Regions from separate parts of the Carnobacterium inhibens subsp. inhibens DSM 13024 genome, predicted to be linked through region 2. Evidence: a T-box and tRNA genes for the amino acid it is inferred to sense, from the RefSeq annotation. Region 2 holds a T-box; the other holds one or more tRNA genes.
The links. The T-box of region 2 lies ahead of tyrS (tyrosine--tRNA ligase). A T-box ahead of a tRNA ligase gene usually reads a tRNA of that ligase, here a tRNA-Tyr.

Region 1 (12,110 bases), 170 kb from region 2:
GGATTGGTTTGGTTTATTTAAGTTGATGATAACATATAGCCGGTAAGGTAGCCAATGCTTTTGAAAGTCAGGAAAAATTTTCTGCAGTAAGGAAAAGTAGTTAAGGAATAATAACTTTAACTTGTTTGAAAGTACGTAGCATTCTATAATAAAAAAAGCAGATAGAAGGAAAAAATAGATACTATTAGAAGAGTGGGGAAAACATGGTAAGAAATGAAATGATGTATCGGCCAGTTGTGGATAAAGAAGTAGTAGAGTTTATGCGTAAAAAGCAAAAACCTCTAGATGGAAAATTAGGAGAAATTGAGCGACAAGCCAATAAAGACGGAGTGCCAATTATTCCTCATGAAACAGTTGTTTTTTTGAACTTGTTATTGGGTCAAATAAAGCCTAAACAAATTTTGGAGATTGGTGCTGCTATTGGTTTTTCTTCAAGTCTAATGTCGCAACACGTAGGTAAGGATGGTCATGTCACGACGATTGATCGTTATGATTTAATGATTCAAAAAGCGAGAAAGAATTATGAAGAACTTGGGTTGACGGATAAAGTTACATTATTAGAAGGGCAAGCTGCGGATATACTTGCAACGTTGGATGGGCCATATGATTTTATCTTTATGGACAGTGCGAAATCTAAATACTATGATTTCTTTCCAGATTGTATGCGGCTGTTAAAAGTAGGTGGAATGTTGATTGTAGATGATGTTTTACAAGGGGGAACGATTTTATCCCCTAAAGAAGATATTCCTAAAAATAGAAGAACCATTCACCGTAAGTTAAATGCCTTTCTAGAAGTAGTTATGCAACACCCTTCTTTAGAATCAAGTATTGTGCCTTTAGGTGATGGGTTGTTAATGGTTGTAAAAAAAGAGGATACTGATTTTTCTTTTATGGTTGAAGACAAAGAATAAAGAAAAAGACTGGATTGCATTTTAATAAAAGGTAATTAATGTATATTTTTTATTAAAATGCATTTTGAATAATAAAAATTAACTATTTGGTATTGACGAAAAAAGAAATTCTTGTTATAGTAGAACACGTTGTTACAGAAGAAGCAGCAACGTAAAAAAAGATGTGAAAATTAGTGTTGACAGCTAGGATGATACGTGTTACTATATTCTAGTCACCAAAACTAAAGTGAAGCGGTTACTTGGATAATTATACAGATAAAAAAATAATTATTAATAATCGTTGACAGCATAATGTGAAGGTGTTATACTTCAATAGTTGTCAGATGAAGAGATTGACCTTTGAAAACTAAACAAAGTAAGACGAACCAAATGTGAGGGTGACTCAGCAGTGCTGAGTCAACAGTAACAAATATAGTGAATAATTATTCGCTAGCAATCAATAATGAGCTTCAAGCATCATTTTATATGAGAGTTTGATCCTGGCTCAGGACGAACGCTGGCGGCATGCCTAATACATGCAAGTCGAACGCTTTTGTTTCACCGGGTGCTTGCACCCACCGAGACAAAAGAGTGGCGGACGGGTGAGTAACACGTGGGTAACCTGCCCATAAGAGGGGGATAACATCCGGAAACGGATGCTAATACCGCATATTTCCAATTGTCTCCTGACAGATGGAAAAAAGGTGGCTTCGGCTACCGCTTATGGATGGACCCGCGGCGTATTAGCTAGTTGGTGAGGTAATGGCTCACCAAGGCGATGATACGTAGCCGACCTGAGAGGGTGATCGGCCACACTGGGACTGAGACACGGCCCAGACTCCTACGGGAGGCAGCAGTAGGGAATCTTCCGCAATGGACGAAAGTCTGACGGAGCAATGCCGCGTGAGTGAAGAAGGTTTTCGGATCGTAAAACTCTGTTGTTAGAGAAGAACAAGGATGAGAGTAACTGCTCATCCCCTGACGGTATCTAACCAGAAAGCCACGGCTAACTACGTGCCAGCAGCCGCGGTAATACGTAGGTGGCAAGCGTTGTCCGGATTTATTGGGCGTAAAGCGAGCGCAGGCGGTTCTTTAAGTCTGATGTGAAAGCCCCCGGCTCAACCGGGGAGGGTCATTGGAAACTGGAGAACTTGAGTGCAGAAGAGGAGAGTGGAATTCCACGTGTAGCGGTGAAATGCGTAGATATGTGGAGGAACACCAGTGGCGAAGGCGACTCTCTGGTCTGTAACTGACGCTGAGGCTCGAAAGCGTGGGGAGCAAACAGGATTAGATACCCTGGTAGTCCACGCCGTAAACGATGAGTGCTAAGTGTTGGAGGGTTTCCGCCCTTCAGTGCTGCAGCTAACGCATTAAGCACTCCGCCTGGGGAGTACGACCGCAAGGTTGAAACTCAAAGGAATTGACGGGGACCCGCACAAGCGGTGGAGCATGTGGTTTAATTCGAAGCAACGCGAAGAACCTTACCAGGTCTTGACATCCTTTGACCACTCTAGAGATAGAGCTTTCCCTTCGGGGACAAAGTGACAGGTGGTGCATGGTTGTCGTCAGCTCGTGTCGTGAGATGTTGGGTTAAGTCCCGCAACGAGCGCAACCCCTATTATTAGTTGCCAGCATTCAGTTGGGCACTCTAGTGAGACTGCCGGTGATAAACCGGAGGAAGGTGGGGATGACGTCAAATCATCATGCCCCTTATGACCTGGGCTACACACGTGCTACAATGGATGGTACAACGAGTCGCAAGGTCGCGAGGCCAAGCTAATCTCTTAAAGCCATTCTCAGTTCGGATTGCAGGCTGCAACTCGCCTGCATGAAGCCGGAATCGCTAGTAATCGCGGATCAGCACGCCGCGGTGAATACGTTCCCGGGTCTTGTACACACCGCCCGTCACACCACGAGAGTTTGTAACACCCGAAGTCGGTGAGGTAACCCTTTTGGGAGCCAGCCGCCTAAGGTGGGACAGATAATTGGGGTGAAGTCGTAACAAGGTAGCCGTATCGGAAGGTGCGGCTGGATCACCTCCTTTCTAAGGAATTTAACGGAAACCCACACATTCGTACTTACTTTGTTTAGTTTTGAGAGGTCAAAAATCTTTCATAATTAATTTAAATATGCTCTTGGGGCCTTAGCTCAGCTGGGAGAGCGCCTGCCTTGCACGCAGGAGGTCAGCGGTTCGATCCCGCTAGGCTCCATTGCAACTAATGTTGCAAAAAAAGTTGTTCTTTGAAAACTGGATAAAGTTAAAAATTGTAATTCAAGTAAGAAACCAGAAACACACCGAAAAGTTTTAAAAATGAGTTTTTTAAGGTTCTCATCGTAAGATGAGTATTGAACATTAACGATTAACCATAGGTTAAGTTAATAAGGGCGCACGGTGAATGCCTTGGCACTAGGAGCCGATGAAGGACGGGACTAACGCCGATATGCTTTGGGGAGCTGTAAGTAAGCTTTGATCCAAAGATTTCCGAATGGGGGAACCCAGCATCTTTGATAGGATGTTACTGCTAACTGAATACATAGGTTAGTAGAGGTAGACGCAGAGAACTGAAACATCTAAGTACCTGCAGGAAGAGAAAGAAAAATCGATTCCCTGAGTAGCGGCGAGCGAAACGGGAATAGCCCAAACCAGAAAGCTTGCTTTCTGGGGTTGTAGGACTGAACACATAGAGTCATAAATGGATTTGGTAGGAGAAGCGACCTGGAAAGGTCTGCCGAAGAAGGTAAAAGCCCTGTATCCGAAACCACATCCACTCTGATCAGTATCCTGAGTACGGCGGAACACGAGAAATTCCGTCGGAATCCGGGAGGACCATCTCCCAAGGCTAAATACTCCCTAGTGACCGATAGTGAACCAGTACCGTGAGGGAAAGGTGAAAAGAACCTCGGAAGAGGAGTGAAATAGCCCCTGAAACCGTGTGCCTACAAATAGTTAAAGCCCGTTAATGGGTGATAGCGTGCCTTTTGTAGAATGAACCGGCGAGTTACGATCCCATGCGAGGTTAAGTTGATGAGACGGAGCCGTAGCGAAAGCGAGTCTGAATAGGGCGAATGAGTATGTGGTCGTAGACCCGAAACCAAGTGATCTACCCATGTCCAGGTTGAAGGTGCGGTAATACGCACTGGAGGACCGAACCCACGTATGTTGAAAAATGCGGGGATGAGGTGTGGGTAGCGGAGAAATTCCAATCGAACTTGGAGATAGCTGGTTCTCTCCGAAATAGCTTTAGGGCTAGCCTCGGAATTAGAATCATGGAGGTAGAGCAACTGTTTGGACTAGGGGCCCTTCTCGGGTTACCGAATTCAGATAAACTCCGAATGCCATTGATTTATATCCGGGAGTCAGACTGCGAGTGATAAGATCCGTAGTCGAAAGGGAAACAGCCCAGACCACCAGCTAAGGTCCCAAAGTTTATGTTAAGTGGAAAAGGATGTGGAGTTGCTTAGACAACTAGGATGTTGGCTCAGAAGCAGCCATCATTTAAAGAGTGCGTAATAGCTCACTAGTCGAGTGACCCTGCGCCGAAAATTTACCGGGGCTAAACATAACACCGAAGCTGTGGATAGAACCATTGGTTCTATGGTAGGAGAGCGTTCTAAGGGCGTTGAAGCTAGATCGTGAGGACTAGTGGAGCGCTTAGAAGTGAGAATGCCGGTATGAGTAGCGAAAGACGGGTGAGAATCCCGTCCACCGAATGACTAAGGTTTCCTGGGGAAGGCTCGTCCTCCCAGGGTTAGTCGGGACCTAAGTCGAGGCCGAATGGCGTAGACGATGGACAACAGGTTGAGATTCCTGTACCAGTTTGTTTTGTTTGAACAATGGAGGGACACAGTAGGCTAAGGAATACGCGCTGTTGGATATGCGCGTCCAAGCAACAAGTTTTGAAGTGAGTCAAATGCTTGCTTCTTTAAGAACAAGTTGTGATGGGGAGGGAAATTAAGTACCGAAGTTCCCGATGTCACACTGTCAAGAAAAGCTTCTAGTTAGAAACAAACTGCCCGTACCGCAAACCGACACAGGTAGTCGAGGAGAGAATCCTAAGGTGTGCGAGAGAACTCTCGTTAAGGAACTCGGCAAAATGACCCCGTAACTTCGGGAGAAGGGGTGCTGACCAATTGGTCAGCCGCAGTGAATAGGCCCAGGCGACTGTTTATCAAAAACACAGGTCTCTGCAAAATCGTAAGATGACGTATAGGGGCTGACGCCTGCCCGGTGCTGGAAGGTTAAGAGGATGGGTTAGCTCTCGGGCGAAGCTCAGAATTGAAGCCCCAGTAAACGGCGGCCGTAACTATAACGGTCCTAAGGTAGCGAAATTCCTTGTCGGGTAAGTTCCGACCCGCACGAAAGGCGTAACGATCTGGGCACTGTCTCAACGAGAGACTCGGTGAAATTATAGTACCTGTGAAGATGCAGGTTACCCGCGACAGGACGGAAAGACCCCATGGAGCTTTACTGCAGTTTGATATTGAGTGTTTGTACAGCTTGTACAGGATAGGTAGGAGCCATTGAAGCCAGGACGCCAGTCTTGGTGGAGGCGTTGGTGGGATACTACCCTTGCTGTATGACCACTCTAACCCACAGCCCTTATCGGGCTGGGAGACAGTGTCTGACGGGCAGTTTGACTGGGGCGGTCGCCTCCTAAAGTGTAACGGAGGCGCCCAAAGGTTCCCTCAGAATGGTTGGAAATCATTCGCAGAGTGTAAAGGCATAAGGGAGCTTGACTGCGAGACCTACAAGTCGAGCAGGGACGAAAGTCGGGCTTAGTGATCCGGTGGTTCCGCATGGAAGGGCCATCGCTCAACGGATAAAAGCTACCCTGGGGATAACAGGCTTATCTCCCCCAAGAGTCCACATCGACGGGGAGGTTTGGCACCTCGATGTCGGCTCATCGCATCCTGGGGCTGTAGTCGGTCCCAAGGGTTGGGCTGTTCGCCCATTAAAGCGGTACGCGAGCTGGGTTCAGAACGTCGTGAGACAGTTCGGTCCCTATCCGTCGCGGGCGTAGGAAATTTGAGAGGAGCTGTCCTTAGTACGAGAGGACCGGGATGGACACACCTCTGGTGTACCAGTTGTTCTGCCAAGGGCATTGCTGGGTAGCTATGTGTGGACGGGATAAACGCTGAAAGCATCTAAGCGTGAAGCCCCCCTCAAGATGAGATTTCCCATCACGTAAGTGAGTAAGACCCCTGAGAGATGATCAGGTTGATAGGTTGGAAGTGGAAGTCTAGCGATAGATGGAGCGGACCAATACTAATCGGTCGAGGACTTAACCAAAGAATAAACGGTGTACGACGGTTTCTAAACGAAGAACAAACTTTTAACTTATCCAGTTTTGAGAGAACAACGTTCTCTAGATTGAAATTTGTGTGGTGGCGATGGCAAGAAGGTCACACCTGTTCCCATGCCGAACACAGCAGTTAAGCTTCTTAGCGCCGATGGTAGTGAAGGGTTTCCCTTTGTGAGAGTAGGACGCTGCCACGCAGATTCAATTAATTATTCCGCAATAGCTCAGTTGGTAGTAGCGCATGACTGTTAATCATGATGTCGTAGGTTCGAGTCCTACTTGCGGAGTTCTTTTTTTTTGCAAATAAATAGTATTGATTTAGTAGTGCCGCTTTAGCTCAGTCGGTAGAGCGCTTCCATGGTAAGGAAGAGGTCGCCGGTTCGAATCCGGCAAGTGGCTTACGAATAATACGATAGAAGAGACCTTGATCTTAGGGGTCTCTTTTTCGTTTGAATAAATTTTATTAGAGCTCTCTCTTTGTGTCTGACTTGAAGTACTGATATACTTAAAGGTAGAAAAGTAAGACGAAGAGAGGAAGATGAATTTGAAAGCTTTAGTACATGAAAAGATTGAAGGAATACAAGGACTTAGCCTTAAAGATATTAAAACTAACAATTTGGGCAAGAATGATGTACGTATTAAAATTAAAACTATAGGTTTAAATCACCGAGATTTAGCAACCATTGAAAGCCACAAAAATATAAGCGAGCCTTTAATAACTGGATCGGATGGAGCAGGAATTATCAGTGAAATAGGCTCAGAGGTATCTTTATTTAAAGTAGGAGATGAAGTAATAATAAATCCTAGTATTGGGTGGACAACTAAAAGTGAAGCCCCTCCAGAAAAATTTCAAATATTAGGAAATCCATTACAAGGTACATTCTCAGAAGAATTTGTTAGTAATGAACAATTTATAGCCTTAAAACCAAAATATTTAACGTGGGAGGAAGCTGGAGTTCTTTCTTTGAGTGCATTGACTGCGTACAGAGCCCTTTTTACAAAAGGAGAAGTCTCCAGTCTGCAAACTATTCTTATCCCAGGAATTGGTGGCGGCGTGGCTACTTATATGCTTCAATTTGCTAAGGCAGTTGGTGCGAAAGTTTATGTGACCTCGCGTTCAAAAGAAAAATTAGAAGAAGCTCTAAATTTAGGAGCAGATAAAGTTATAGACAGTCATAAGGATTGGGAAACAGAATTAGATGGAGAAAAAGTAGATATTGTAATAGAGTCAGTAGGAGCCGCAACTTTTAATCAATCATTAAAACAATTAAAAAAAGGAGGAATAATGGTTTTATTTGGGTCTTCCACAGGTGATAAAGTTGAATTTAATCTAAGAGAATTCTTTTATGGACAATATACATTAAAAGGAACAACTATGGGAAGTAAAGATGAGTATGAGGAAATGCTGCGTTTTATCGAAACTCATTCCATAAAACCTATTATTGATAGTGTGTATGATATTGAAAATTATGAAATGGCGTTTAATCGATTAAATAATGCTGAACAAATGGGGAAAATTGTGCTTCGCTTTAAGTAAGTAATAATGTACTATGGTTTTTGTAAGGCTTTTCTTGGTATCTAATTCAAGAAGTGTTAAACTTAAAGAAGTAAATTAAAAAGGAAGTGTTAACATGGAATTTGAAAAAAATGGAAATAGTTTCTTTAAAAATGATGAATCAGGAAAGTTAATTGCAGAAGTAACTTATGTCCCTTCTGGTGAAGATAAGGTGATTTTAGATCACACATTTGTAGATCCTTCATTAAGAGGTCAAGGAATTGCAGCACAACTTGTTGATAAAGTAGTAGAAGAAATGGAAAAAGAAGGCAAGAAAATTGTTCCTCTTTGTCCATATGCAAAAGCTTTATTTGATCGGAAACCGGAAAAGTATAAAAGTATAGAAGCTGAATAGTGAACAGGTATTGAATTAACTGATTTTTTTTGGTAAGGTGGCTATGGATTAGTAATTGTTCATAGTCCCTTTTTTATTTCACATCTAAATAATAGTTTTAAGATTATAAAATGATTAAAAATACAAAAAAATGAAAGAATAGTCTTTACATTTACGTGAATTATTTATATAATATATCTTGTGCTTGAATAGTTCTAGCAATTTTGGCCCGTTGGTCAAGCGGTTAAGACACCGCCCTTTCACGGCGGTATCACGGGTTCGATTCCCGTACGGGTCATATTCTTTATTATTAAATATTTGCCGGCTTAGCTCAGTTGGTAGAGCATCTGAATCGTAATCAGAGGGTCGAGGGTTCAACTCCTTTAGCCGGCATACGTTTAGTTGGTCATTTGATATTAAAGATAATTTAATTATGGAGGGGTAGCGAAGTGGCTAAACGCGGCGGACTGTAAATCCGCTCCTTCGGGTTCGGCAGTTCGAATCTGCCCCCCTCCACCATTTATGGGCTATAGCCAAGCGGTAAGGCAAGGGACTTTGACTCCCTCACGCGTTGGTTCGAATCCAGCTAGCCCAGTTGCATTAATATGCAAGAAAGATACAAAATGAAAATTGTGTGGTGATGATGGCAAGAAGGTCACACCTGTTCCCATGCCGAACACAGTAGTTAAGCTTCTAAGCGCCGATGGTAGTGAAGGGTTTCCCTTTGTGAGAGTAGGACGTTGCCATGCAAATTCATTTTAAATGAGTCATTAGCTCAGTTGGTAGAGCATCTGACTTTTAATCAGAGGGTCGCAGGTTCGAATCCTGCATGACTCATAACAGCAGCTTGTAACGGATAAACGTTACAAGCTTTTTTTGTATTTAAAAATAATAATTCGATTAATTTTTAGAATAATTAACGGGTATTAAATAGATAGATTAGTGTTATTCGTAAGAAATAATATGGTATAATACACAATGGGTGACAATCAGAAACATTATCGGAGGTGCGCATATGTCTATAGATTGGTCACAAGTAGTAACGTGGCGCAATTTTCTAAATGTAGTAGATATATTAGTGGTGACATTTTTTATCTATCAACTTATTAAAATTTTGCGTGGTACAAGAGCTGTACAATTATTAAAAGGAATTGCCGTTATCATAATCATAAAGATAGTTAGTTTCTTCTTGGAATTGCAGACAGTTGATTGGATCGTAGATTTAGTTATTCAATGGAGTGTCTTAGCAATGATTATTATTTTCCAACCTGAAATGCGGAGAGGACTAGAACATCTTGGACGCGGATCATTTTTTAATCGAACAAAAAGAAAAGTTAATCCTGGAGAAAACTTAGTTCAGCATTTGGTAAAGGCTGTTCAATATATGGCAAAAAGAAGAATTGGTGCTTTGATTTCTATCCAAATGGATACAGAACTAGATGAGTTTATTGGAACGGGTATCCCATTAGATGCAGATATCTCTAGTGAGTTATTGATTAATATTTTTATACCCAATACACCATTACATGATGGAGCAGTTATTATTAGAGATTATAAAATTGCGTCTGCGGCTAGTTATTTGCCACTGTCAGAAAGTACGCTTATCTCTAAAGAACTTGGGACAAGGCATCGTGCTGCAATTGGTTTAAGTGAAGTAACGGATGCTATAACGATTATTGTTTCTGAAGAAACTGGTGGAGTAAGTGTTTCGTATAAAGGTGAATTGTTAAGAGAATTATCTAAAGAAGATTTTGAAAAATTCTTAAGTAAAAACTTGATTATTGTTGAAGAAGAAGAAAAGAAAAATTCTTTTCAAGAAATGGTGGATAGTTTTAAAAAGGGGGCTTCTAAATAATGGAGAAAATTTACAATAATCCATGGTTTATGAAGATCATTGCACTCGCATTTGCTATTCTTCTTTTTACGTATGTAAACAGCAGTAATAATAGGGTACAGACTAGCGGAATCGATGGATTGAGTGCTTCTACAACCGACACGATATTTGAAGTGCCAATAGTTGTTGAAATTGACCAAGGTAATTACTATGTAACAGGTTTTCCAGAAACTGTTTCAGTAGAAATATCGGGGCCTTCAAGTATTGTATTAAATACGAAAACAACTAAAAATTTTGATGTTGTAGCAGCTGATTTAGATAATTTAGGTGTAGGGACTCATACTATTGAATTAGTTGCGGAAGGACTGTCACCTCAATTAGACTACAAGATTATGCCAGAAGAAGTAACGATAACAATCGAAGAAAAAAAAGTTGAAACGTTTAGTGTGGATGTTGAATTTGATGACTCACTCATAAATGAAAAATTTAAAGCAGGTTCGCCTTCTTTAAATTACGAAACTGTTGAATTAACAGGGACTGCTTCTACTATTGACCAGGTTGATATAGTTAAGGTTGTGGTCAACAAAGAAGAAGATATTACAGAGGATATCGTTCAAACTTTGCCGATTGTAGTTATGGATGCTGAGGGAAATAAATTAGATGTTGAGCTTAACCCTAAGGAAGTAACGGTAACCATACCAGTTACACCAGTACTTAAAGAAGTACCTATTGTATTGAATCAAGCGGGTACTGGCGATGAGAATTTGAATTATGAATTAGGCATCAGCAATCAATCCGCTACGACAGTTGCTATACAAGCTGAAGCTGGTCTATTAGATAGCTTAAGCAGTTATCCAGTTGATATCGATGTAACGGATATCACTAAAACAACTAAACAAACAATTGAATTACCTGTACTTGAAGGTGTAACAGCTATAGAACCAGAAAAAATTGAGGTTACGGTGACAGTTACTGAAAAAAAGTCACAAGAGAATAATCAAAACACAACAGAATCGAATCAGAGTAGTTCAAGTTCTAGTTCAAATTCAAGCGAGTCTAATTCATCTAATGGATCAACACAAGAAGAAATCGAAGACTCAGTAAGTGAATCTTCCTCAACATCATCGAGTGAAGGCTCTGTTGACTCATCTAGTGAATCCAATGAAGAAGAAAATGAATAAGAAAAAGTAAACCTAGATAGATAAGGTTTAAACTTTGAAAAGGGGAATATTAGAATGGGAAAATATTTTGGAACAGATGGAGTAAGAGGAGTTGCTAACTCTGAGTTAACTCCAGAATTAGCTTTTAAATTGGGACGATATGGCGGGTATGTTTTAACACAACACGCTGAAGGAGAAGAACATCCACGTGTTTTAGTTGGAAGAGATACACGTATCTCTGGTGAAATGTTAGAATCAGCTTTGATTGCTGGTCTTTTATCAGTTGGAATTGAAGTAATGAAATTAGGTGTTATTTCAACTCCGGGAGTAGCTTACTTAACACGTATTCAAGGGGCTGCAGCTGGTGTCATGATTTCAGCTTCACACAACCCAGCGCCGGATAATGGGATTAAATTCTTTGGATCAGATGGGTTTAAATTATTTGACGATACTGAATTAGAAATTGAAGCGTTATTAGATGAAGATCAAGATAACTTACCTCGCCCGAGTGCAAATGGATTAGGTACGGTAGATGAATACCCTGAAGGAGCATTAAAATACACTCAATTTTTACAACAAACCATTCCAAATGATTTAGATGGAATACAAGTGTGTTTAGATGGCGCCAATGGAGCAACAAGTCCGCTTCTTAATCGGTTATTCGCAGATCTAGAAACAGAATTTGATGTTATGGCTTCTGCGCCTAATGGCTTAAATATCAACGATGGTGTTGGTTCAACACATCCTGAAAAATTAGCTGAATTTGTAATTGAAAAAGGAGCAGATGTCGGTTTAGCATTTGATGGAGATGGAGATAGAGTTATCGCTGTTGATGAGTTAGGAAATATCATTGATGGAGATAAAATTATGTTTATTTGTGGGAAATACTTGCAAGAAAAAGGCCGTTTGAAAAAAGATACGATTGTTTCTACGGTTATGAGTAATCTAGGTTTCCATAAAGCAATTGAAGCAAATAATATGATCGCTCTTCAAACTCAAGTTGGAGACCGTTATGTTGTAGAAGAAATGCGTAAAAA
Region 2 (20,365 bases):
ACGTTTTTGAATACCTTCTAATCCGGCTTCTAAAACTGTTCCTAAATCATCACTGTCTTGACTAGCTTTAGCCATGCTGATAAATGCAGAACCAAGTAGAGGGCCAGAAGCACCTCCTACTTTACTGACTAAAGTCATCCCAGTTGTTTTTAATAAGTCTGTTAATGTTTCTGGATTTTTGGCTTCTAAAGCTTCCGTTAATGCATTAGCTCCACGGGCAAGGTTGTTCCCGTGATCTCCATCACCAATAGCTGTATCTAAATCACTAAGATAAGCTTTATTTTCTAAAATTTGTTCAATAAAAAGTTCTAGCCATTTTTTTGTCGTTTCTGTAGTTAACATAAATTTTTGTCATCCTTTCTTTACCAAGCAATAGTTGTTACAGGGGCGTTTAAGTACTCTAACCAGCTAGAGTCTTCTAGCTTAACTAAAGTTAAAGATAGACCTTCCATATCGATGGAAGTCATATAATCGCCGACTTTTCTGAACGATAAAGTTATTCCTTCGTCTGCTAATAATTGTTTTACATCATTCATAAAAATAAATTGTTCCATCAATGGAGTACCACCCATACCATTCACTAGAACTGCAAATGAATCTCCTTTTTGCCATTGGAATTCTTTTTTCAACTGGTTTACAAGTTCTTTAGCTAAGGCAGCAGAAGGTTGAAGTTTTTCTCTACTGTAACCAGGTTCACCATGGATACCTACGCCAAATTCAATTTCGTCATCCATTAATTCAAATCCTGGTTTACCAACTTCTGGTACAGTAGCAGGGTTTAAAGCTACACCCAATGATTTGACCTCTGGGATAAGTTTATCTGCTAATTCTTTAATTTCTTTTAGTGACAAGCCTTTTTCGGCAGCAGCACCTAAAATTTTATGAACCAAAACAGTACCAGCAATACCACGTTTTCCAGCAGTATACGTACTGTCTTCAACGGCTATATCGTCATCTACTACAATATAATCAACTTCAATATCTTCCATTTCCGCTAATTCTTTAGCCATATCAAAGTTCATAACGTCTCCAGAATAATTTTTAATGATTAAAAAGACACCTTTACCTTCATCGCTAGCTTTGATACCTTCTAAAATTTGATCAGGAGTAGGGGATGTAAATACTTCACCACAAACGGCGGCTGATAGCATTCCTTTTCCAACGAACCCTGCATGAGATGGTTCATGTCCACTTCCACCACCACTTACTAATCCAACTTTTCCAGTTTTTTCGCCTTTACGATGGATGACAGATGTTTCTGGCAAGCGTTCAACTAAATCTTCATAAGCAAAGACTAAGCCATTTAACATTTCATCTAATATATTTGATGGATCATTGATAATTTTTTTCATTATTTTCCAGACCCCCTAAAGTAATTTAAAAATGGTTTCACTACTATTGTAACCGTTTTTAAGATAGAGGACAAATATAACAATTGAATAGAGGGTACAAAAAAACTCTTCCATTCAAAAATGGAAGAGGAAAGGATATTCAAAATTTACTTTGGAGGAGTAAAAGTGAAAAAATAAAAGGTTGGTTGTATATTGTTTTGGTATACTGTTAGTATATAAGACAAATGTGAATAAATTGTATCCTCTATCGTACTAAAAAGTGAAAAAAGAAATTAAAGATGAAGGAGAACATAGAATGAATAATCAAGTACAGTTGTATTCACTTGTAAAGAAACTTTATCAAGCAAACTTTTGGGAAGATTATTGGGACAATGATATTATAGGCATTCAATTGCCAGACCATAAAGACCCTGTTTTTATTTCAATACTAGGAAAAGCGGAACAAAATTTTGGCTTTTTGATTTATCGAAATTTAGAAGAACTGTCTTATTATTTTGAAATGCGTAAACAGGCTGAGTTTAGTGAGTTTAATTCAGCAATAGAAATGCTTCAAACGCACAAATGTATTTCTTTAAATTTTGAGGACCGCAAAGAAATTCCAAAAGAAGAGTATGAAAAGATAAAAGCTAGCGGTGTAACATTTAGAGGCAAAAAAGCTTGGCCGGTATTTACTGATTATAAACCAGGCTATTATCCATTTGCGATAAATGAAAAAGATGTGTCTTTCCTGATAGCTGTATTTGAAAAGTTAATTGAAACAGCAACTGATTTTCGAGCATCTTTACAATTTTATGAAAAAGAACAAGAAACCTATGAAATTTTAATGCGCACTTATAAGAGAGACGGTTCTTACGAAGATGGCTTTTATGTTGTACCTGAAGCTATTTTAGAAGGAGTATTAGATAATGAAGTGGAATATGCCTCAATCAAATTAACTGACTTTGAAATGAAACGAGTAAACAATCAAAAAATGAAACATACGATATGGGAATTAGACATTGATTTTATTGGAGTACCGGTTGTTCCTCCAAACGGTGGACGTCCTATATTTCCCAGTTTGTTAATTGTAGCAGATACAAAAAATAGTGAAGTGATCTGCAGTGAATTTGTTAACCCAATAGAAGCTGAAAAAATTCAGCGTATCATCATTCAATTGATCTTGGCACAGAATGGTAAACCACCCAAGATTGTCGTAAATGCTAATCGTTATGTTAAAATTGCTAGTTGCTTAGAAAATTTATTGACCACTTTAGACATAGAACTGGTTCCCGTTCAGAAGCTGCCTTTACTATCTGTGGTGAAAGAAGACATGCTAGAATACTTTAAAGACTAATTTGATCAAAGACACATCAATATAAAAGATGGAGGTAAATAGTGAAAACTTTAGTGATTATATCTCATCCCGACATAATGGAATCAGGAAGCCAACAATATTTATTGAGTTCAATTCCTGATAATAAGGACATAACGGTTCATCATTTGGAATCTCTTTACCCGGATTTCAAGATAGATGTAGAAAAAGAACAGGCACTGCTAAAGGAACACGATCGTATTATCTTTCAGTTTCCCTTCTATTGGTATAGTTCTCCAGCACTATTAAAAAAGTGGCAAGATGATGTACTAACAGATGGATTTGCTTATGGGAAAAATGGGAAAGCTTTAACAGGAAAAGAATTTGGCTTAATAGTAACGATTGGTGTAAAAAAAGAAGAATATCAACCTGGAGGGCGTGAAGGCTTCAGTATTGATGAATTAACCAAACCTTATCAAGCCCTAGCTCTTAAGACAAAAATGACATTCCTTAAAACATTGCCGATTTTTCAATTCAGTTATTTGACGGAAGACCAAAAGATGACTCTATTGATTCGCTATCAACAATATTTGACTCAAGAAAAAGACGACAGTCTAGAAGCACGAGAAAAGTGGTTCCTACAAGAACTAAAATCGACAGATTTAAGCAAGTTAAATGAAGGAGACCAATTTATTTTAGAGCAAACGATAGAGTTTATTGAAGAAAGTCGAGACACAATCGACGAATTGAAAATAGTCTTAGATCAAATGAATTAGGCTAATTAAAAGAACGAAGGTAGGCGAATGAATTGGAACAAAAAGAGTGGTTGCTTCAAGAACTTGAACGAGTCATTCAAACGAGTCGGGATTATAAGCAAAAAGCGCTATTAAAAGCTGTCAGAGATTTAATCAACGAGCAAGTTGAAAGGATTCGTCAGATGGAAGGCGAATTGGATGGAACCTTATGGAGTCCACGAAACTGGAGTGAGTAAAATAAGCTTTGAACTAGTATAGCCATTACAAAAGTGTATTAGTAGTTTTTGATATAGGAGCCATGTTCGCATATTCTGCAAATTTTAATGATAGTTTATGGATTAAAAATACACGCTCACTTATGGAATAGTAATCCGTAAGTGAGCGTGTATTCTTGTAGTCTATTTTCCAGAACTTTAACTATGGGGGTATCTAAAAAATTGGTCAGCTTTTGAGCGGGCATAAGAATAATTCCCGAAATATTCTATAAGTTGCCTATTTTGTAAAAGATAGGTTTTATCAAAAAACTTATCTAAAAAGTAGCGGTCATGTGAAACCGTAATAATGGTTCCTTTGAATAGGCTTAATGCTTCTTCAATCATTTCTTTTGAATCAATATCTAAGTGATTCGTAGGCTCATCCAAAATAAGAACATTGTGATTTAAGTGAACGAGCTGCGCCCATCGAAGACGCATTTTTTCTCCACCAGACAGCTGATTTATTTTTTTAAAGACATCTTGACCATAAAATAAAAATTCAGCTAAAATATGACGAGCTTCACCTTCTGAAACGTGAATTTTATCGCGAAACTCTTCTATCACTTTAACGTTTGTATCCATTTCAAAAGCATGTTGGGAAAGATAGCCAATTGAAATGGAAGAACCTGCTTCAACTATTCCCGTATCAGGTTCGATTTTTCCTAACAGTAGGTTTAATAAAGTGCTTTTCCCAGTTCCGTTTGCGCCAACAATGGCAATTCGATCTTGATAATGAACATGCAGAGCAAGATTTTCAAATAATACTTTCTCTTCATAGTGTTTACTAACTCCGGTCAGTTTGAAAATATCTTTACTAGATCGCTGTTTGGTAGTTAGTTGAACAGCTATTTTATTTTGCTCAAGCAGTGGTTTTTTTACTAATTCAATTCTAGCTAAAGCTTTTTCCATATTTTTTGCACGACGGTGCATTGCATCACTTGGAGGATTAGAACGATTGGCCCACTCTTTTAAGCGTTTAATCGCTTCTTTCATTTTTTTAATTTTTTTCTGTTGATCTTGATAGCTTTGAAACTCATTTAGTATCCGGTTTTCTCGTTCTTTAACATAGTTAGAGTAATTGCCAGGATAGTAATGCAGCTCTCCTTGTTCAATCTCAATGATTTCTTGTGCAACCTCATCTAAAAAATAGCGGTCATGCGAAACGATGATAACAGTCCCATCATAGGTGTTCACAAAATGAGTTAACCATTCGATAGCTAGAATATCTAGATGGTTCGTTGGTTCATCAAGCAAAAGTAAGTTGGGTTGTTCCAATAAAATTTTTGCTAATCCGACTTTTGTCCGTTCTCCACCGCTCAAATTGACCCATTCTTTTTCAAGAAGAGAATCGAGCTGCAAGCCGCTTGCTACCCGACGAATAGAAGCATCTACTTCGTATCCGCCTAATTCTTCAAAATCCTGTTGCAATTGGCCATATTGATTTAAAAGTTTTTCTAAATTTGCAGTAGGATCTGACATTTGTAAACTGATTTGTTCCATTTTATTTTCCAAAAGAAAAACGTCTGAAAAACTTTTTGCTAAAATTTTATAAACTAACAGGTGATCATCTTGTTTAGGAAGTTGAGCAAGTAATCCGATTGTTAAGTTTTTTTGCCAAGAAATTGCACCAGTGCTTGGCTGTTCAATACCAGCTATAAGCTTAAGCAGAGTCGTTTTTCCTTCGCCATTTTGTCCAATCAAGCCAATTTTTTTAGGAGTGTTGATATCTAAGCTTAAATCACTAAAGATAGTATCAGCACCATAAGTTTGCGTTACGTTTTTCATATTAAAAATACTCATTTTAGTTCCTCCGTCTACCGGAAACAGCAAAAAAGAGAGGAAAAGACCTCTCTTTCAAAACAACTGCGTATAAAAAGCCTCCTTAAGAAGCTCAACGTGTTGTGAAAAGATGCTTTTCTGGTTTTTCCATTCTAAATTTAGTTAAAAAAGGGCACACTTCACCAATTTCAACTAAACAGCGGAAAATTCGGCACGGATAACATATAAAAAAGCTGTTTCTTTGTTTGTTATCACGTTCCAACCAGTAATTAACATCTTTTCACCTCCTCTGATTCTAATCAGATATTAATTGTAGTATACTATAAAAGTTCGTTTAGTAAAAGAATGAGTTAAATTGTCTATTAATTACAATTGATAAAAGTAGGATACCCATATACACTAGTAAAGAAAGTAGAAGGGAAGTTGCTAAAGCAAAACTATTTCCTACCGTCTCGTGAAATGAATAAAATATAAACTATTAAAGAATATGGAATTTGGCATTCGTTTAGAACTTAAATAGGGATAGTACGAAAAAGGAGAAGTAGAGAAGATGAAAAGGGAAAGTACAGCAGACTATGACATCAAAATGGAGAATGTTCGTTACTCCGCTCCTCAACGGTACTATGGTACAAGAATTTTATTTGTTATCAGAGGATCTGCGACTATTTCATTTGGAGGACGCAATTTTGAAATGGAAGAGAGCGATATTTTAGTTGTGAATCGTACAAACAATTATTCGGTTATGGGAAGTGAAGATAATTGCATCATCACGTTTAGTATTTCCAGTCAATTTTTTGTGACTCATTATAAAGAATACTTTCATTATAATTTTGTTTGTTTTTCTAAAGAATTAGATCCTGGACGTGAAGGTATGATAGCACAACTCAGACGTTGGGTAGCTGAAATCATGATTGCAGATTCTAGAAAAGAAGAAGGCAATACATTAGAAATCCGAAGCAATTTGTATCAAATTATGTTGCTGATGACTCGTTTTTTCAAAAAAGAAGCGCCCCATTGGAAAGGCGTAGATACCAGTGATGAACGAATTGCACGAATCATTCAATTAATTGAACAGCGATACGCAGAACCTCTAACGTTGTCTGAATTAGCAGAACATGAAAACTTATCTTCTTCCTATTTATCACGCTATTTCAAACAAATGACAGGTATGGGGTTTTTAAATTATTTAAATCAAGTCCGGTTAAAGCATAGTTTGGACGATTTGTTGTATACGTCAGACAACTTGTTTCAAATAGCTATGAAAAACGGTTTTTCAACCGCCAAAAACTATACAGTTGTTTTTAAATCAATTTATACTCAAACCCCAGCTCAATATCGAAAAGAACACCAACATGAACAGTTGGAACAGCATGAAGCGATAATAAATAAAGTTGAAGCACATACGGTTCTGGATTCTCCAGCTATTTTAGACCGACTAGCCAGTTATTTAGATGAAGGAATTGATCAAAGCTACACTATAGACGAGGAACACCTTGAAGAACGCAGAATTGTGTTGAACAGTGAGGATAATCAAGAACTAAAACATGAAAAACACATCATATTTATTGGTGAATTAAAGGAACTGTTAAATGAAAATGTAAAACGGCAATTGATTTTAGCCAAGCAACAAATGCGCGTAGACTTTGTAGGTATTCAAAAACTCTTTGAAGATACCATATCCTTAACTGAATCGGATGCAGTAGATGTCTCTATTAGTTCGCCTATATACGCTAATTCTGACATTGTTTTACAATTTTTAAAAGAACAAGGTATCTATATATTCTTGAAGTTAGAATACAAGCAAATTTGTCAAAATGAAGAGTATTCTATTAAGAAACTCGATCAATTCATTCAACATGCTCTTCAAGTCTTTGGACGTGATTTTGTAGAAAAATGGCAAATACTATTTTATAGTAAAGAAGAGTGCTCGATAGAGGCAGCAGAGTTAGAGCGAGTCTATTTAAGAGTTTGGCAAGTAATCAAAAATAAATCTGAGAAAATGAAAGTCGGAACTTTTTTCCCATTTGATGAACAAAAAGTTGAGCTTCCAGAAAACCAACAATGGCAAATCAAACACGCAGATAAAATTGAATTTATCGGGTATGAAGCAGATCAAAATGAAGTTATTAATTTTAATGATATCAATGTGGAAGAATTTTCTAAGAGTCATCGTTACATTACCAATAAAACGCGTAAAATTAAATCTTTTATAGAACAAAACCAAATGGACAGACCGATGTTCCTTATTAATTGGAATATCTTATCTGGAAATACTCACCATATCAATGGGAATTTTTTTAGGGGAGCGTTGATTCTAAAAAAAATCTTAGAATTAGAGAGTGAAGTAGCAGGAATTGGTTTCTGGATCAATAGTGAAATTCATGAACGTTTACAAGATTGTTCTAATAATTTAATTGACAGTTTAGATTTGTTTCATTTCTTTAATGAAAAAAGACCTACTTTTTATACAATGCGCTTTAAAGAAAAGTTAAGAGGAAAGGTCATTGCTCGAGGAATGGATTATATTATGACTGAAAACGAAGATGGCTACCAACTCATTATTTTTAATGAGCGACAATTTAGTCCACGTTATTCAATCGATGAACTATTTGTAAAAAATAGAAGCAAAGAATTGCATATTCATCTTAGAGGAATCAAACCAGGAAATTATCAGATTCGTACATTGAAGTTCGATCGGAATAATGGAGGGTTGTACTCTAAATGGTGGAACTTGAATAGCAAGTATGGCATTGATCATGAAATGATGGATCACATTGTTCAATCTCTTAGTCCAGCACTGGATATCAAAGATGAGTATTTAAATGAAGAATGGTCTTTTTATTCTTTATTGACAACTAATGCGATTCATTTTATTGAATTTCGTAAAGCAATCGAATAAACGAACAAGATTACTTTACAAAATCCAGACCGATAGCTATACTGTAAGTCGGTAGGAGGTAGACCATGAAAAAAGTAATTATTGCTAGTATTAAAGGCTATCAAAAAGGCATTTCTCCTCTGTTTCAGCCAAGTTGTCGGTATTATCCAACTTGTTCGCATTATGCTATTGAGGCTATTGAAAAACATGGGGCCCTCAAAGGAACTATAATGGGAACAGCTCGTATTTTAAGGTGCCATCCTTTCATTAAGGGAGGATATGATCCTGTCCCGAATCAGTTTACGTTAAGAAGAAATAGAGAAGTTAAAACAGTTAAAAAATAAGTGTTATAGGCTGACAAATTTAAGTTAATTTGTCAGCCTATTTTGTTGGATTAAGTTAGTTTTATCCAATTAAAGAAATTTTTCTGTTTTCTGAATATTTATTAAAAAAGAATCTAATAACTTTGACAAACGACTTAATATAGTGTAAATTGTCTTAGGGACGAAATATGAATAAATCATAAAGAAATAATGTTCGTGTTTTTGACTCCTTATATAAACAATCGAAAATAGCCTAAAAATTAGAGCCATAACAGAAAGAGGTTAAGGAAAAGATGAAAGTTTTTGACTATGAAGATGTCCAACTAATCCCTAATAAAAGTATCGTAAAAAGTAGAACTGAATGTGATACAACAATTGAATTTGGCGGTAGAAGATTTAATTTACCGGTTGTACCTGCCAATATGCAGACGGTTATTGATGAAACATTAGCTGTTTGGTTAGCCGAAAATAATTTTTTCTATGTTATGCACCGTTTTGATGAAGAAGATAGAATACCTTTTATTCAACGTATGACAGAAAAAGGCTTATACTCTTCAATCAGTGTTGGTGTAAAAGACGCAGAATATGACTTTATTGAAACACTAGTAAAAGAAAACTTAGTACCAGAATATATTACAATCGATATTGCTCATGGGCATTCTGATCTAGTGATCAACATGATTCACCATATCAAAAAATTCTTACCAGGAACATTTTTGATTGCAGGAAATGTTGGTACTCCGGAAGCTGTTCGCGAGTTAGAGAACGCTGGAGCGGATGCAACTAAAGTGGGTATTGGACCAGGAAAAGTATGTATCACAAAATTAAAAACCGGATTTGGTACTGGTGGCTGGCAATTAGCAGCTTTGCGTTTGTGTGCTAAGGCTGCAAGAAAACCATTGATTGCTGATGGCGGAGTTCGTGATCATGGAGATATCGCTAAATCGATCCGTTTTGGAGCATCTATGGTGATGATGGGTTCATTGTTCTCAGGACATGACCAATCTCCAGGAAAAACGATCGAAAAAGACGGTAAAATGTACAAAGAATATTTTGGTAGTGCTTCTGAATACCAAAAAGGCGAACACAAAAATGTCGAAGGCAAAAAGATCCTTGTAGAATACAAAGGTGACATCGCTGAGACATTATTGGAAATGAAACAAGATCTACAATCTTCTATCTCATATGCGGGTGGAAACGATGTAGAATCGATTCGCAAAGTGGATTACGTGATCGTTAAAAATTCAATTTTTAATGGTGACCGTTAAGCAAATTTTAAAAGATCCTGTAAAGGGTCTTTTTTTTTGTCGCTGAAAAAAAAGTTGTGTTTTATTAGTTCTTTTGAGTAAATGCAAATAGTTTGTATCCGTAAGTTTCTTTGTTACACTTAATAAGTAAACTGAAACGAAAGGAGCAAGAAATGATGAAAGTATTAGTAGTAGGTGCAAATGGACAAATCGGTAAAATGATCGTAGATAAACTGCACGAAAGCGACAAACACTCAGTACGGGCGATGGTTCGAAAACCAGAACAAGCCAATGCACTAGATATGAATGGTGTGGAAGCATGCTTAACAGATTTAGAAGGACCAATTGAAGCGATTCAAAATGCTCTTGAAGGTATGGATGCTGTCATTTTCTCTGCTGGTTCAGGCGGAAAAACAGGTTATGACAAAACAATGTCGATTGACTTAGATGGAGCAGTAAAAGTAATGGATGCAGCAAAAGAAGTTGGCGTAAATCGTTTTATTATTGTTAGTGCAATGAATTCAGATGATCGTGCAGCTTGGGATAATGAAGAAATGAAACCTTACAACATTGCCAAATATTATGCAGATCGTTGTTTGAAACAAAGCGGATTGACGTATACTATTTTGCGACCAGGAGCATTGAAAAATGATCCTGCTACAGGGAAAATTGAAGTTGCTGAAAACTTGCCAGGCGGAGCTATTTCTCGTGAAGACGTAGCAGAAGTGGCTGTTGCTAGTTTAGATAACGAAACGACTTTTAATAAAGAGTTTGATCTTTTAAATGGAGATTCACCGATTGATGAAGCTTTAAAAAATCTATAACTCTGGTTTATTAGTCAAACGGAAGTGTATTTGCTGCTCATTTAATCAATAATCCTAAATGAAAGTTCTTTTCACTTTGAATACGTGGGGTAGAAAGAGGACTAGAATACAAAATAAGAGGCTGGGGACAATTGTCCCCAGCCTCTTATTTCTATACCATACCTGGTTTTAAGATAACTTTAATATTTTGATCTGCTTTTTTGTCAAAAATATCATAAGCTTGTGCTGCTTGCTCAAGCGGCATCGTATGCGTAATGATATCTGTTGGATCGAAGAGATTTTTTTCGATCATATCATACAATTTTGGCATTAGGTGAATAACAGGAGCTTGCCCTGTTTTTAAAATAACATTTCGATTAAAGAAATCATTGATAGGGAAACTAGCAGATGGTGTCATGTAGACTCCCGTAACTTGAACCGTTCCGAACTTTTTAACACTTTCAGAAGCTGTAACAAGTGGGCTAATGGTTCCGCTTTGGACGCTGAGAAGAGTTTTAGCTTTCTCTTTAGCAGGAGCTACACCATCCATACCTACGCAGTCAATGACTACATCTGCTCCACCATTAGTCGTATCATAAAGGAATTTCCCAACTTCCGTAACATCTTTAAAATTAACGGTTTCGACATTATTTGTTTTGTGTGCATGGTCTAAACGGTGTTTCACATTATCAACCGCGATAACACGTTTAGCACCTTTCATCTTAGCGAATTTTTGAGCGAAAAGACCTACTGGACCAGAACCAAGAATAATAACAGTATCGCCTTCTTTAACACCGCTGCTTTCTACACTCCAGTAAGCAGTAGGGACAATATCAGATAAGAAAAGAACTTTTTCATCTGGCAAGTCATTTTCTGGGACTACGAAAGAAGTAAAATCAGCGAACGGCACGCGTAAGAACTCTGCTTGGCCTCCAGGATAATTCCCATGCATCTTACCAAATCCAAACAAGCCGCCATTATCAAAAGCAGGATTTGGGTTAGAGTTGTCGCATTGGCTTTCCATTTCGTGAGTACAAAAATGACATTCGCCACATCCAATGTTAAACGGAATAACGACTCGATCGCCTTTTTTGACCTTTTTAACACCAGGACCAACTTCTTCAACAATTCCCATTGGTTCATGACCCACTACATAATCTTCTTCCATTACAGGTTTTCCATTATGATACAAATGTAAATCAGATCCGCAAATCGCTGTTGCTGTAATGCGGACAATCATATCAGTAGGTTCTTGAATCGTTGGATCTGGAACATTTCGGACTTCCATTTTTTCATTTCCTTGCCATGTTACTGCACGCATAAAATCGCTCCTTTTATTTGTATTTATAAGGTGAATTTTAGCATTACAAATAAAGATAGTAAAATAATAACGCTTACTGCAACTAGTGAAGAAGATGAAAAAAGAGTTTTATTTGCCACTTTCAGCAAACAAAACTCTTTTCTTCTAAACTAACTTGATTAAGAAATATTTTTTCTTGCCTTTACGAATAAGGATAAAGCGTTCGTCAAATGAGTTTTCAGGTGTCACAATAGTTTCAACATCGGTAATTTTTTCACCATTCATGGATAAAGCACCATTTTTGATGTCTTCACGAGCTTGGCGTCTAGAAGGTTCGATGCCGACTACATCAACTAACCATTCAACAATGTTTCGCTCTTCTTTTGAAGCTTCAAAAGTAGGCATATTTTTAAAACCTTCTTCGATTTGATTAGCGGTCAAACTTTTTACGTCCCCGGAAAATAGAGCTGCAGTAATCTTTTCAGCATCTTTCAAAGCTTGTTCGCCATGAACGAATAGAGTCATTTCGCTGGCTAATGTTTTTTGTGCTTCGCGTTTGTGCGGCTCTATTGCTATCTTTTCAGCTAAAGCCTCAATTTCTTCTTTTGTTAAGAAAGTAAAATACTTCAAGTATTTGACCACATCACGGTCGTCTTGATTTAACCAGAATTGGTAAAATTCATAAGGAGTGGTTTTCTCTGCATCTAACCAGATAGCACCACCAGCAGTTTTCCCAAATTTAGTTCCATCCGCTTTTAACATCAACGGGATGGTCAGCCCATAAGCTTCAGCGTCAGAACCTTCTTGTTTACGGATGTATTCTAAACCAGCTGTAATATTGCCCCATTGATCTGCGCCACCAATTTGTAATTGAACATCTTCATGTTGGTACAAGTGTAAGAAATCGATAGATTGCAAAATTTGATAAGTAAATTCAGTAAATGAAATACCCGTTTCCAAACGACTGGCAACGATGTCTTTAGACAACATAGTATTTACGTTAAAACTTTTTCCGATATTACGCAAGAAATCTAATAAAGATATTTCTTTTGTCCAATCCAAATTGTTAACCATACGAATAGATTTTTCATTTTTACCAGCATCAAATAGTTTTTCCATTTGATGTGTTAATTTATCGACATTATTTTGAACTTGTTCGCTAGTCTGTAAAACACGTTCTTCAGATTTCCCACTTGGGTCACCAATTGAACCAGTTGCTCCACCAATAACGATGACGGGACGGTGGCCAGCTAACTGAAATCTTTTTAAAATCATAAAAGGAATCAAATGGCCAATATGCATGCTATCTCCAGTTGGATCAACTCCACAGTATAGACCTACTTCTTTTTGGTCAATCAATTTTTTTAAACCTGTTTCATCTGTTTGTTGATTAATGGCATCGCGCCATTCTAATTCATCAATAATATTCATTTTTCTCGCTCCTTATAAACTGTATTTTTTGCATAAAAAAAGCCCGATAAAAAGAAGCTATCTTTTTATCGGGACGAAATTTTCCGTGTTACCACCCAAATTGCAGTCTGTTTTTAACGCAAAACACGCTGCCACTCATTTACTGTTAACGTAGTAATACGCTTGAGGTTAATCAAGTTACTCCGGAGTGTACTTCACAAATTGGTTTGTGCCTATTTTCATCAACCACAGGCTTTCTATTGAACAGGGACCAAATGTTACTATGCTCTTTCATTGTAAGTTGTTATGAGATTGTCATTAGTATAGATGAAGTGAAGACAATTTGTCAATCTTGTTTTAAAAAATCTATAAAATTTTCAATCGATACAAAAGATTCTCGCCTTGGCCGACTATTATAGAACGACCGTTGTATTATCTTAAATATTGTTTAAGATTGCTTATATATTAAGGTTTTCTGTTGCAATGAACTCAGTATATTGGTTCAATAGGAATTGTAAACATATAAAAGATAAAGAGGAGGATAATGTAATGATGACACATTTTTTTGATTCATACTGGTGGATGTTTTCAGGCGTATTCGTCATAGCAAGTATTTTAATAACCTTAAATCTAGTAAAAGTAATCGGTTTTAGAAAAGAGTCTTCTTTAATGCTAAGGGTAATCGATTTGATCCTTTCGCTAGGCCTACTATTGCTTATGGTTTCAGCTAACTTTTTTTCGGGAGTTTTATACGATCAATTTAACCTAGCAACAGATAATATGCTGCTCGTCTTATCCTTTTATTCAGGAGTAGTCTTTTTAATCCAAATTTATTTCACGTTTAAACGTAATAATAAATAAGCATAATCTATGATGGCAAATAATTTAAAGAAAGCAGGAATCAAAATGGGCTTTTGGTATTTTCTCATACTCTTTGCAGGTATAGCTCTTATTGGAGCAGGTGCGGCTAAGAATGATGTTTCACGTTCGGTTAAGATTGTAGTGATGTTGTTTATTCTTGGTATTGTCTTTATTTTCATTTCGTTAGTGCTATTTATGCCAGGCAGTTCTGAGATCATTTCTCAACTGTTAGACAGGAATTAATAGGTCGAAAAATGGCATAGCTAATCCAATGTTTCAAGATATAAAAAGCATATACATTGCTAAAAATAAAACAACCTGATGATATTATTAATCGTCAGGTTGTTTTATTTAGAATCTCGTTATTTCTCATCTGTTCCAAACTCTTTTGAAATTAAATTTATAATAGTTGAAAATGTGTTTGTGCAAAATAGGATTGCTAATAATGTAATTTTTAAAATGAAATTAACCATATTTTTCATTTCTCTCCTTTATTTGTATCATCTACTTTTTCAATAAATAGTTCCTATCGAAAATAAGGTCAATCTCATATAACCCTATATGTTTGTTAATATCTTTTTCGATTTTGTCTAGAAGCTGTTCATTTGTTAGTTTAATGTCTTCTGGGACGACCACGTCGAATTGAATAATCGGGCGAGTCCCTTTTTTTTCAATACGAAAATCATGGAATTGCAGATTTAAGTTGTAGGATTTCAATAATTGTTTGACGAGTCTGTATACATTTGTTTGTTCTTCACTATGGATATCAATGGGATCCAAATGGCAGACTAAGTTAATTCCCAGTTCTGCTTTGAATTCTTTTTCAATGGCATTGATCACTACATGGGCTTGAGTAAGACTCCAACTGTCATCAATCTCAATATGGATAGTTGCAAATGTTTTCTCAGGACCATAACTATGGATCAACAAGTCGTGGTAGCCAATGATGGATTGGTGATTATCTAGATAAGCAATCATTTTTGTGAGTTCTTCCTCGCTTGGACGTTTTCCAAGTAAATCATTAATAAATTCGCTGAGCATTTGAATACCACTAAAGATAATATAAAAAGCAATTAGCAGTCCTGTATAACCATCAATCTGCCAGCCTGTTAGGTGTTCAACTGCAGCCGAGACTAATACAGCAACTGTTGTGTAAACATCATTAAAGCTGTCTTTTGCGCTAGCTAACAATGTTTTTGATCCGATATGTCGCGCGGTTTCCTGGTAAAAGTAACCTTGAACAACTTTGATACCTATTGATGACACTAAAATAATAAACATCAAGGGAGAGGTTTGTAAACTTTCTGGCTGCAAAATACGTTCAATCGATGTTCTTAAAAATTGACCACCGACAAACAGAATGATTAAAGAAATGATCATGCCTGTGATGTATTCTGAACGCTGATGACCATAGGGATGTTCTTTATCTGCTGGCTTAGCAGCTATCCGAAAGCCAATCAATGTTAAAACCGAAGAAGCTGAATCCGACAAGTTGTTCATCGCATCCGCTATAATAGAAACACTTCCTGAAAATAAGCCAATTAACAATTTCATTCCAAATAATAGGAAATTAGATAATAAGCCTATCTGCCCAGCTACTGTACCGAAAGCAGCTCGTGATTCTTTTCCCTTTTCTTTACTTCTTCGTTCAATCCATTCAAAAAAATAATTCACAAAGACCCTCCTAAAAACCAAACTTGAAAACAAAAAAATATAAACTGATAATTGCTGTGTCCATATATATTTTGCATAAACAAAAGTATAACAAATTATAACTTTTAGTAAACACATAAAAGTGGTTAGATGCGTAAATTATTTTTTTATAGGAATATCTTTATCTGTAACTTACTGAAGTATAACTAGCAAAATTGTAAGTTGTTTAAGTAAGTATCAAAAGCGACTTAATTAGTGGATAGTATAGTGCAAAAAAACGATGTAATAACCTCACTGATGTTAACCAATTCTACTAAAGAGAGCTTGAATCAATATGGTGAAATGTAGGATTGAGATACATTTAAATAAGCCAAAAACTAAAAGTAAAAAAAGAGTAATCATCAACTCAGGTACAAGTTGTTAGTCTTTTTTGTTCTACAAATATATTCAATACTTAATCGGAAAACAGTGGTATAGCAGGCGGTATCCCGGCTTCAGGTAGAAGATATAAGAAAATTGTAAAAAGAATTAATAGAAACGAGAATAATACTACAAAGTAAAGAGCAATATGTTTTCTCTTTGCAATAATTGATAAAATAGATAAAATAAGCCCCCCAGCGGATAGAAAAACACATATTGAAAATGCAAACCATATATTATATGCCCCTATTATGGTTAAGCTATTTGATGAGAATAGAACAATATAAGTTGATACAAAAATGATACTTAATGTTGAAAAAAACTTTGTGTTTTTCTTAAGCAATTATAACCCCTCCATTTCTCTTTTCCTAATTGCCTATTTAAATTATATCTCAAATAAATATCTGAAATTGCTTAAAAGTCTATCAAAATTTTGTTGAATTATATTTAATTTTTAAGTGCTTTTTTTTACTTATACCTATCTCAAGGAGCAAATCCATAATATAAAATTTCAAAAATAGGCTGTCCCAGTATTAAAATTCCAGCTAATGCACCTACATAAAAAATTATGAAGATTACTTTCAATAAGGGAAATTGATCTTGTGCTCCTATTTTTTTTATTCCATACCATGCAAAAATAACTAATTGAGGTATAAACAACACAAAATAGGAAGTAGTAACAAATGTGGAAAATTTCTCATATGCCTGAAACCCTACATTTTGGGTAGTCATTAAAAAAACCAATTTTTCAAACCAAAGAAAGAGAAATGAGAGTTGTAAAAGAGATGAAAAAATAGTAATGCTAAAAGAAATATATTTCTTTTCTTTTCTGACCAATAAATAAATACTTCCAATATAAACGATTCCAACTACGATAGCGTAAAATGGTTGCATTGCGAACAAGAATACCGCCTCTTTTCTTTATCTAAACAACATTAAATTTATCACAATATTTTAAACATACATTCTTAAAATTGTTTTATCTATGTAAGATTCATTATCGTTTCTAATTTTTAGTTACTGAACTTCTGCTTCGATAACTGTAATTTCACCGTCTGCAGAAACTTTACTTATACCTTTAGAACCATCTTTTTCATTTAACCAATCAATATAATACTCGCCATCTTTTTTTTCTGTAGAGATAATTTTAGCCGTTCCCATAATAGTACTATTTTGATCGATAATTGTTTGTTCTGCTTCTTCTTGAGAAGTATTGGAGCATCCCGCTATAAAAAACAAAATTAACGCACAAACTCCAAAGAAATAATTTTTCACGAAAACAAACTCCTTTCAAATTAATTTTATTATTTTGATACTTCTTTTTTATCTTATTTCTAAATTACTTAACAGATAGTTATAAACAACAGCATAAATTTAATAAAATAAATACTTGGTAACTGTCTGACAAGAGTAGACTCTTATCAAACATAAGATAAGTTTGGAAAGAAAGAGAAGAATATTTATATATTTTAAGAAAGAATTGCTTCTTTTTTTCCTTGAACAACCCAATAATCGGCAATACCGCCCATTTTAGACCAACTCCAACCAACGATAACGAGACCAATGGCAGCTGAAAATAGACAATCTAATCATTTTAAATCTATGATATCTCGCAAATCATCTAATTGAGAACTAGATATTTTACCTACTCTATCTTCTGAGCCTATCCCATTTATTACGGTCGATTCATTTCCATCCAACCATATACTAATAGGATGTGTAGATGTGCCTTCTTTGTAATGACGTATTTGCAATATGATATCTGCATACCCATCTGGCTTGTCTATTTCCTCTGTAAAATTAATTTTATCAAACCAATTTTCAAATTCTGCTATTTTTTCTTTATCTTTTATTTCTTCAGAAAATTCATAGCTTGATTCACTCATTTGGCTTCAAACCTGTAATGTTTTATCAGGCTTTATAACTTTCGGTAAGATTAATAATATCAATAATAAAATGCTAACAGTAAAAAATACTATTTCTTTTTGATAAAAAACAACCTTTCTTTTAATAGTTGAATTGTATTGTTTAGATTATATCAAACTCATCATTCTATGTCTGACTTTCTTTTATCGTGCTTATTTTAAAATTAAGATAAGCACGATACATGAAATTGGATAAAATCAGGTATCAAGAATACTGTTCTAATAGGGTTCTTTTTTGTATAGGGATCTAATGCATGATTTCGAGGTATGATAAACAAAATCATGTGTCGCTTTTATTAGAAGAAAAGACTTTTAAATGAGCTGCAATGTCTATTCAATATAAATTCAACAACTTTTATTAGGTTTGATGTGCAATAAAATTACAAATGTCGTTAATTCAGATTACTCTGAAAATTCAAGTGTCGTAGGGAGTAGAATCTTTTTATGTATAACTACTCATTGATTACACCTTAATAATTATTATATTTTTTTACTATCTTTAAAATAAATATAGGAACAAAAACTAAAGACTGCATAGCGATTGTTCTGATTATTGCACCTGATAGACCATTGCTGTTTGTAAAGAAATAGATCTCTATAAAAAGCACTGCAAATGAGATGATAAATAACATGATAATTTTTTTTAATGTAAGGTTCTCTCTCATTTCTATATCCCTTCAATTCATATTATTTTTTATAACTAATTTGTGACGGTAATAGTTACTAAATATTCTTTTAAATGAAATAAATAGTTATTAATACAACTTTATCTGCTATATTTTATATGTTACTAAAAAAATAGTTGGAGGAATTCATTTGAAAAAATTAATCTTTCTTTTAAGTAGTCTTGCTTTTTTTAGTTTTTTTACTGCAACAAAGGTACAAGCTGAAGAATCTTTTCCATCACCAGAGAGTAGTGTTTTCTATGATTTAAATCAAGGTGGACTACAGCAGTTTGAAGTTGAGAATGATCTAGGAGAGACCTATACCATTACCATTGAAGAAGAGCCTCAATTTTTTATTATGGCAAGTGCTGTTAAGAGTGGTACATATAAAATTACAAAAGAAAAAGCATTACAATGGAAAGCTAGTTACAAAATTGATGTAAGTAATAATAAAATTACACGAGCACACTCTGCTTCAGCAACAGCCTTCACTGGAAGCTTTAAAAGTTTATTATTGAAAGTAGATAGTTCTACACAAGCCACTTATTATTTAAAGCGAACAATATTACTTGCAGAGACCTCTATAAACTTAAGAGCTAAGTTGGCAGGAAGCAGTATTTCGATAACGTATTAGTCATTACTCGCCAAGGTACTCAACAGTAACCGTCCCCCAGCCGAAAATATCGCTTAAAATACCGTATCCAATGAACAAATTAAATGCTATACAACAAATACACGCTATGTAGACTACCTTATATAGTGTGTTTGTTTTTTTATTTCTAATGATGAGAAGAGGGGAGACAATTAAACCTAAAGGTGCGATTAAGAAACTGAGAATAGAAAGAACCAATAACATTAAACCTTCATCGTTTTCACTTGTTCCACGAATAAAATCTAATTTTCGATAATTTTCTTGGATCTTAAGTTCATTTGTTTCGATTTTTTTTTTAAGCACTTGGTTTTCTTTCAGCAATTCGTCTATGGATACTTCATAGTAAACACTCAGTTTTACTAGATTATCCAAATCAGGATAGCTATTGCCATTTTCCCATTTTGAAATTGACTGTCTGGAAATGCTTAAATATTCCGCCACATTTCCTTGGGAAAAACCTTTATTGATTCTGCTTTCTTTTAAACGTTCTCCTAATGCCACAACTTTTCCTCCTCGTATCTTATTTTTCTTTATCGTACCTGAAAGTAAGCACCTTTGGCTATAAGCCAGTGGTTGCGTTTAGCACGCATTGGTTTACATTAGGGGATAAAATCAATAAAACTACTCGTGCAACAAATAGTTGCTATTGTGTAAACGACTAGGTTCTATAAAAGTTAGTAAAAATAGTTGATAATAGTTATAGCCAGGAACAACTAATGATTAAATGTAATGGTCTTCATTTTTAGTACATTACAGCTCAGAATAAAAATTAGGAGCAGACAATTGCTTCTTATAAA

Region 1: it encodes a tRNA-Tyr, which carries the amino acid that the T-box ahead of tyrS (tyrosine--tRNA ligase) is inferred to sense. The anticodon was not compared.

What each region holds. Positions count from the first base shown of each region.
Region 1 covers NZ_JQIV01000006.1:1,991,677-2,003,786, forward strand. The annotation lists gene BR65_RS10730 (O-methyltransferase) at 204-911, shown strand; rRNA gene BR65_RS10735 (16S ribosomal RNA) at 1,373-2,934, shown strand; tRNA gene BR65_RS10740 (tRNA-Ala) at 3,028-3,100, shown strand; rRNA gene BR65_RS10745 (23S ribosomal RNA) at 3,260-6,180, shown strand; rRNA gene rrf (5S ribosomal RNA) at 6,272-6,387, shown strand; tRNA gene BR65_RS10755 (tRNA-Asn) at 6,404-6,477, shown strand; tRNA gene BR65_RS10760 (tRNA-Thr) at 6,517-6,589, shown strand; gene BR65_RS10765 (zinc-binding dehydrogenase) at 6,735-7,727, shown strand; gene BR65_RS10770 (GNAT family N-acetyltransferase) at 7,822-8,100, shown strand; tRNA gene BR65_RS10775 (tRNA-Glu) at 8,306-8,377, shown strand; tRNA gene BR65_RS10780 (tRNA-Thr) at 8,400-8,472, shown strand; tRNA gene BR65_RS10785 (tRNA-Tyr) at 8,515-8,598, shown strand; tRNA gene BR65_RS10790 (tRNA-Gln) at 8,603-8,674, shown strand; rRNA gene rrf (5S ribosomal RNA) at 8,713-8,828, shown strand; tRNA gene BR65_RS10800 (tRNA-Lys) at 8,844-8,916, shown strand; gene cdaA (diadenylate cyclase CdaA) at 9,095-9,934, shown strand; gene BR65_RS10810 (CdaR family protein) at 9,934-11,094, shown strand; gene glmM (phosphoglucosamine mutase) at 11,149-12,110, shown strand, end outside.
Region 2 covers NZ_JQIV01000006.1:1,821,933-1,842,297, forward strand. The annotation lists gene dhaL (dihydroxyacetone kinase subunit DhaL) at 1-342, opposite strand, end outside; gene dhaK (dihydroxyacetone kinase subunit DhaK) at 363-1,352, opposite strand; gene BR65_RS09910 (DUF7309 domain-containing protein) at 1,648-2,685, shown strand; gene BR65_RS09915 (NAD(P)H-dependent oxidoreductase) at 2,727-3,419, shown strand; gene BR65_RS09920 (hypothetical protein) at 3,452-3,634, shown strand; gene abc-f (ribosomal protection-like ABC-F family protein) at 3,812-5,452, opposite strand; gene BR65_RS09930 (helix-turn-helix domain-containing protein) at 5,982-8,330, shown strand; gene yidD (membrane protein insertion efficiency factor YidD) at 8,396-8,653, shown strand; gene guaC (GMP reductase) at 8,926-9,900, shown strand; gene BR65_RS09945 (SDR family oxidoreductase) at 10,053-10,703, shown strand; gene BR65_RS09950 (zinc-dependent alcohol dehydrogenase) at 10,855-12,003, opposite strand; gene tyrS (tyrosine--tRNA ligase) at 12,148-13,413, opposite strand; T-box leader at 13,480-13,696, opposite strand; gene BR65_RS09960 (hypothetical protein) at 13,942-14,253, shown strand; gene BR65_RS09965 (hypothetical protein) at 14,263-14,496, shown strand; gene BR65_RS09970 (cation diffusion facilitator family transporter) at 14,758-15,927, opposite strand; gene BR65_RS09980 (hypothetical protein) at 16,810-17,163, opposite strand; gene BR65_RS09985 (hypothetical protein) at 17,344-17,601, opposite strand; gene BR65_RS09990 (hypothetical protein) at 17,916-18,212, opposite strand; gene BR65_RS10000 (DUF5626 family protein) at 19,068-19,550, shown strand; gene BR65_RS10005 (helix-turn-helix domain-containing protein) at 19,554-20,069, opposite strand.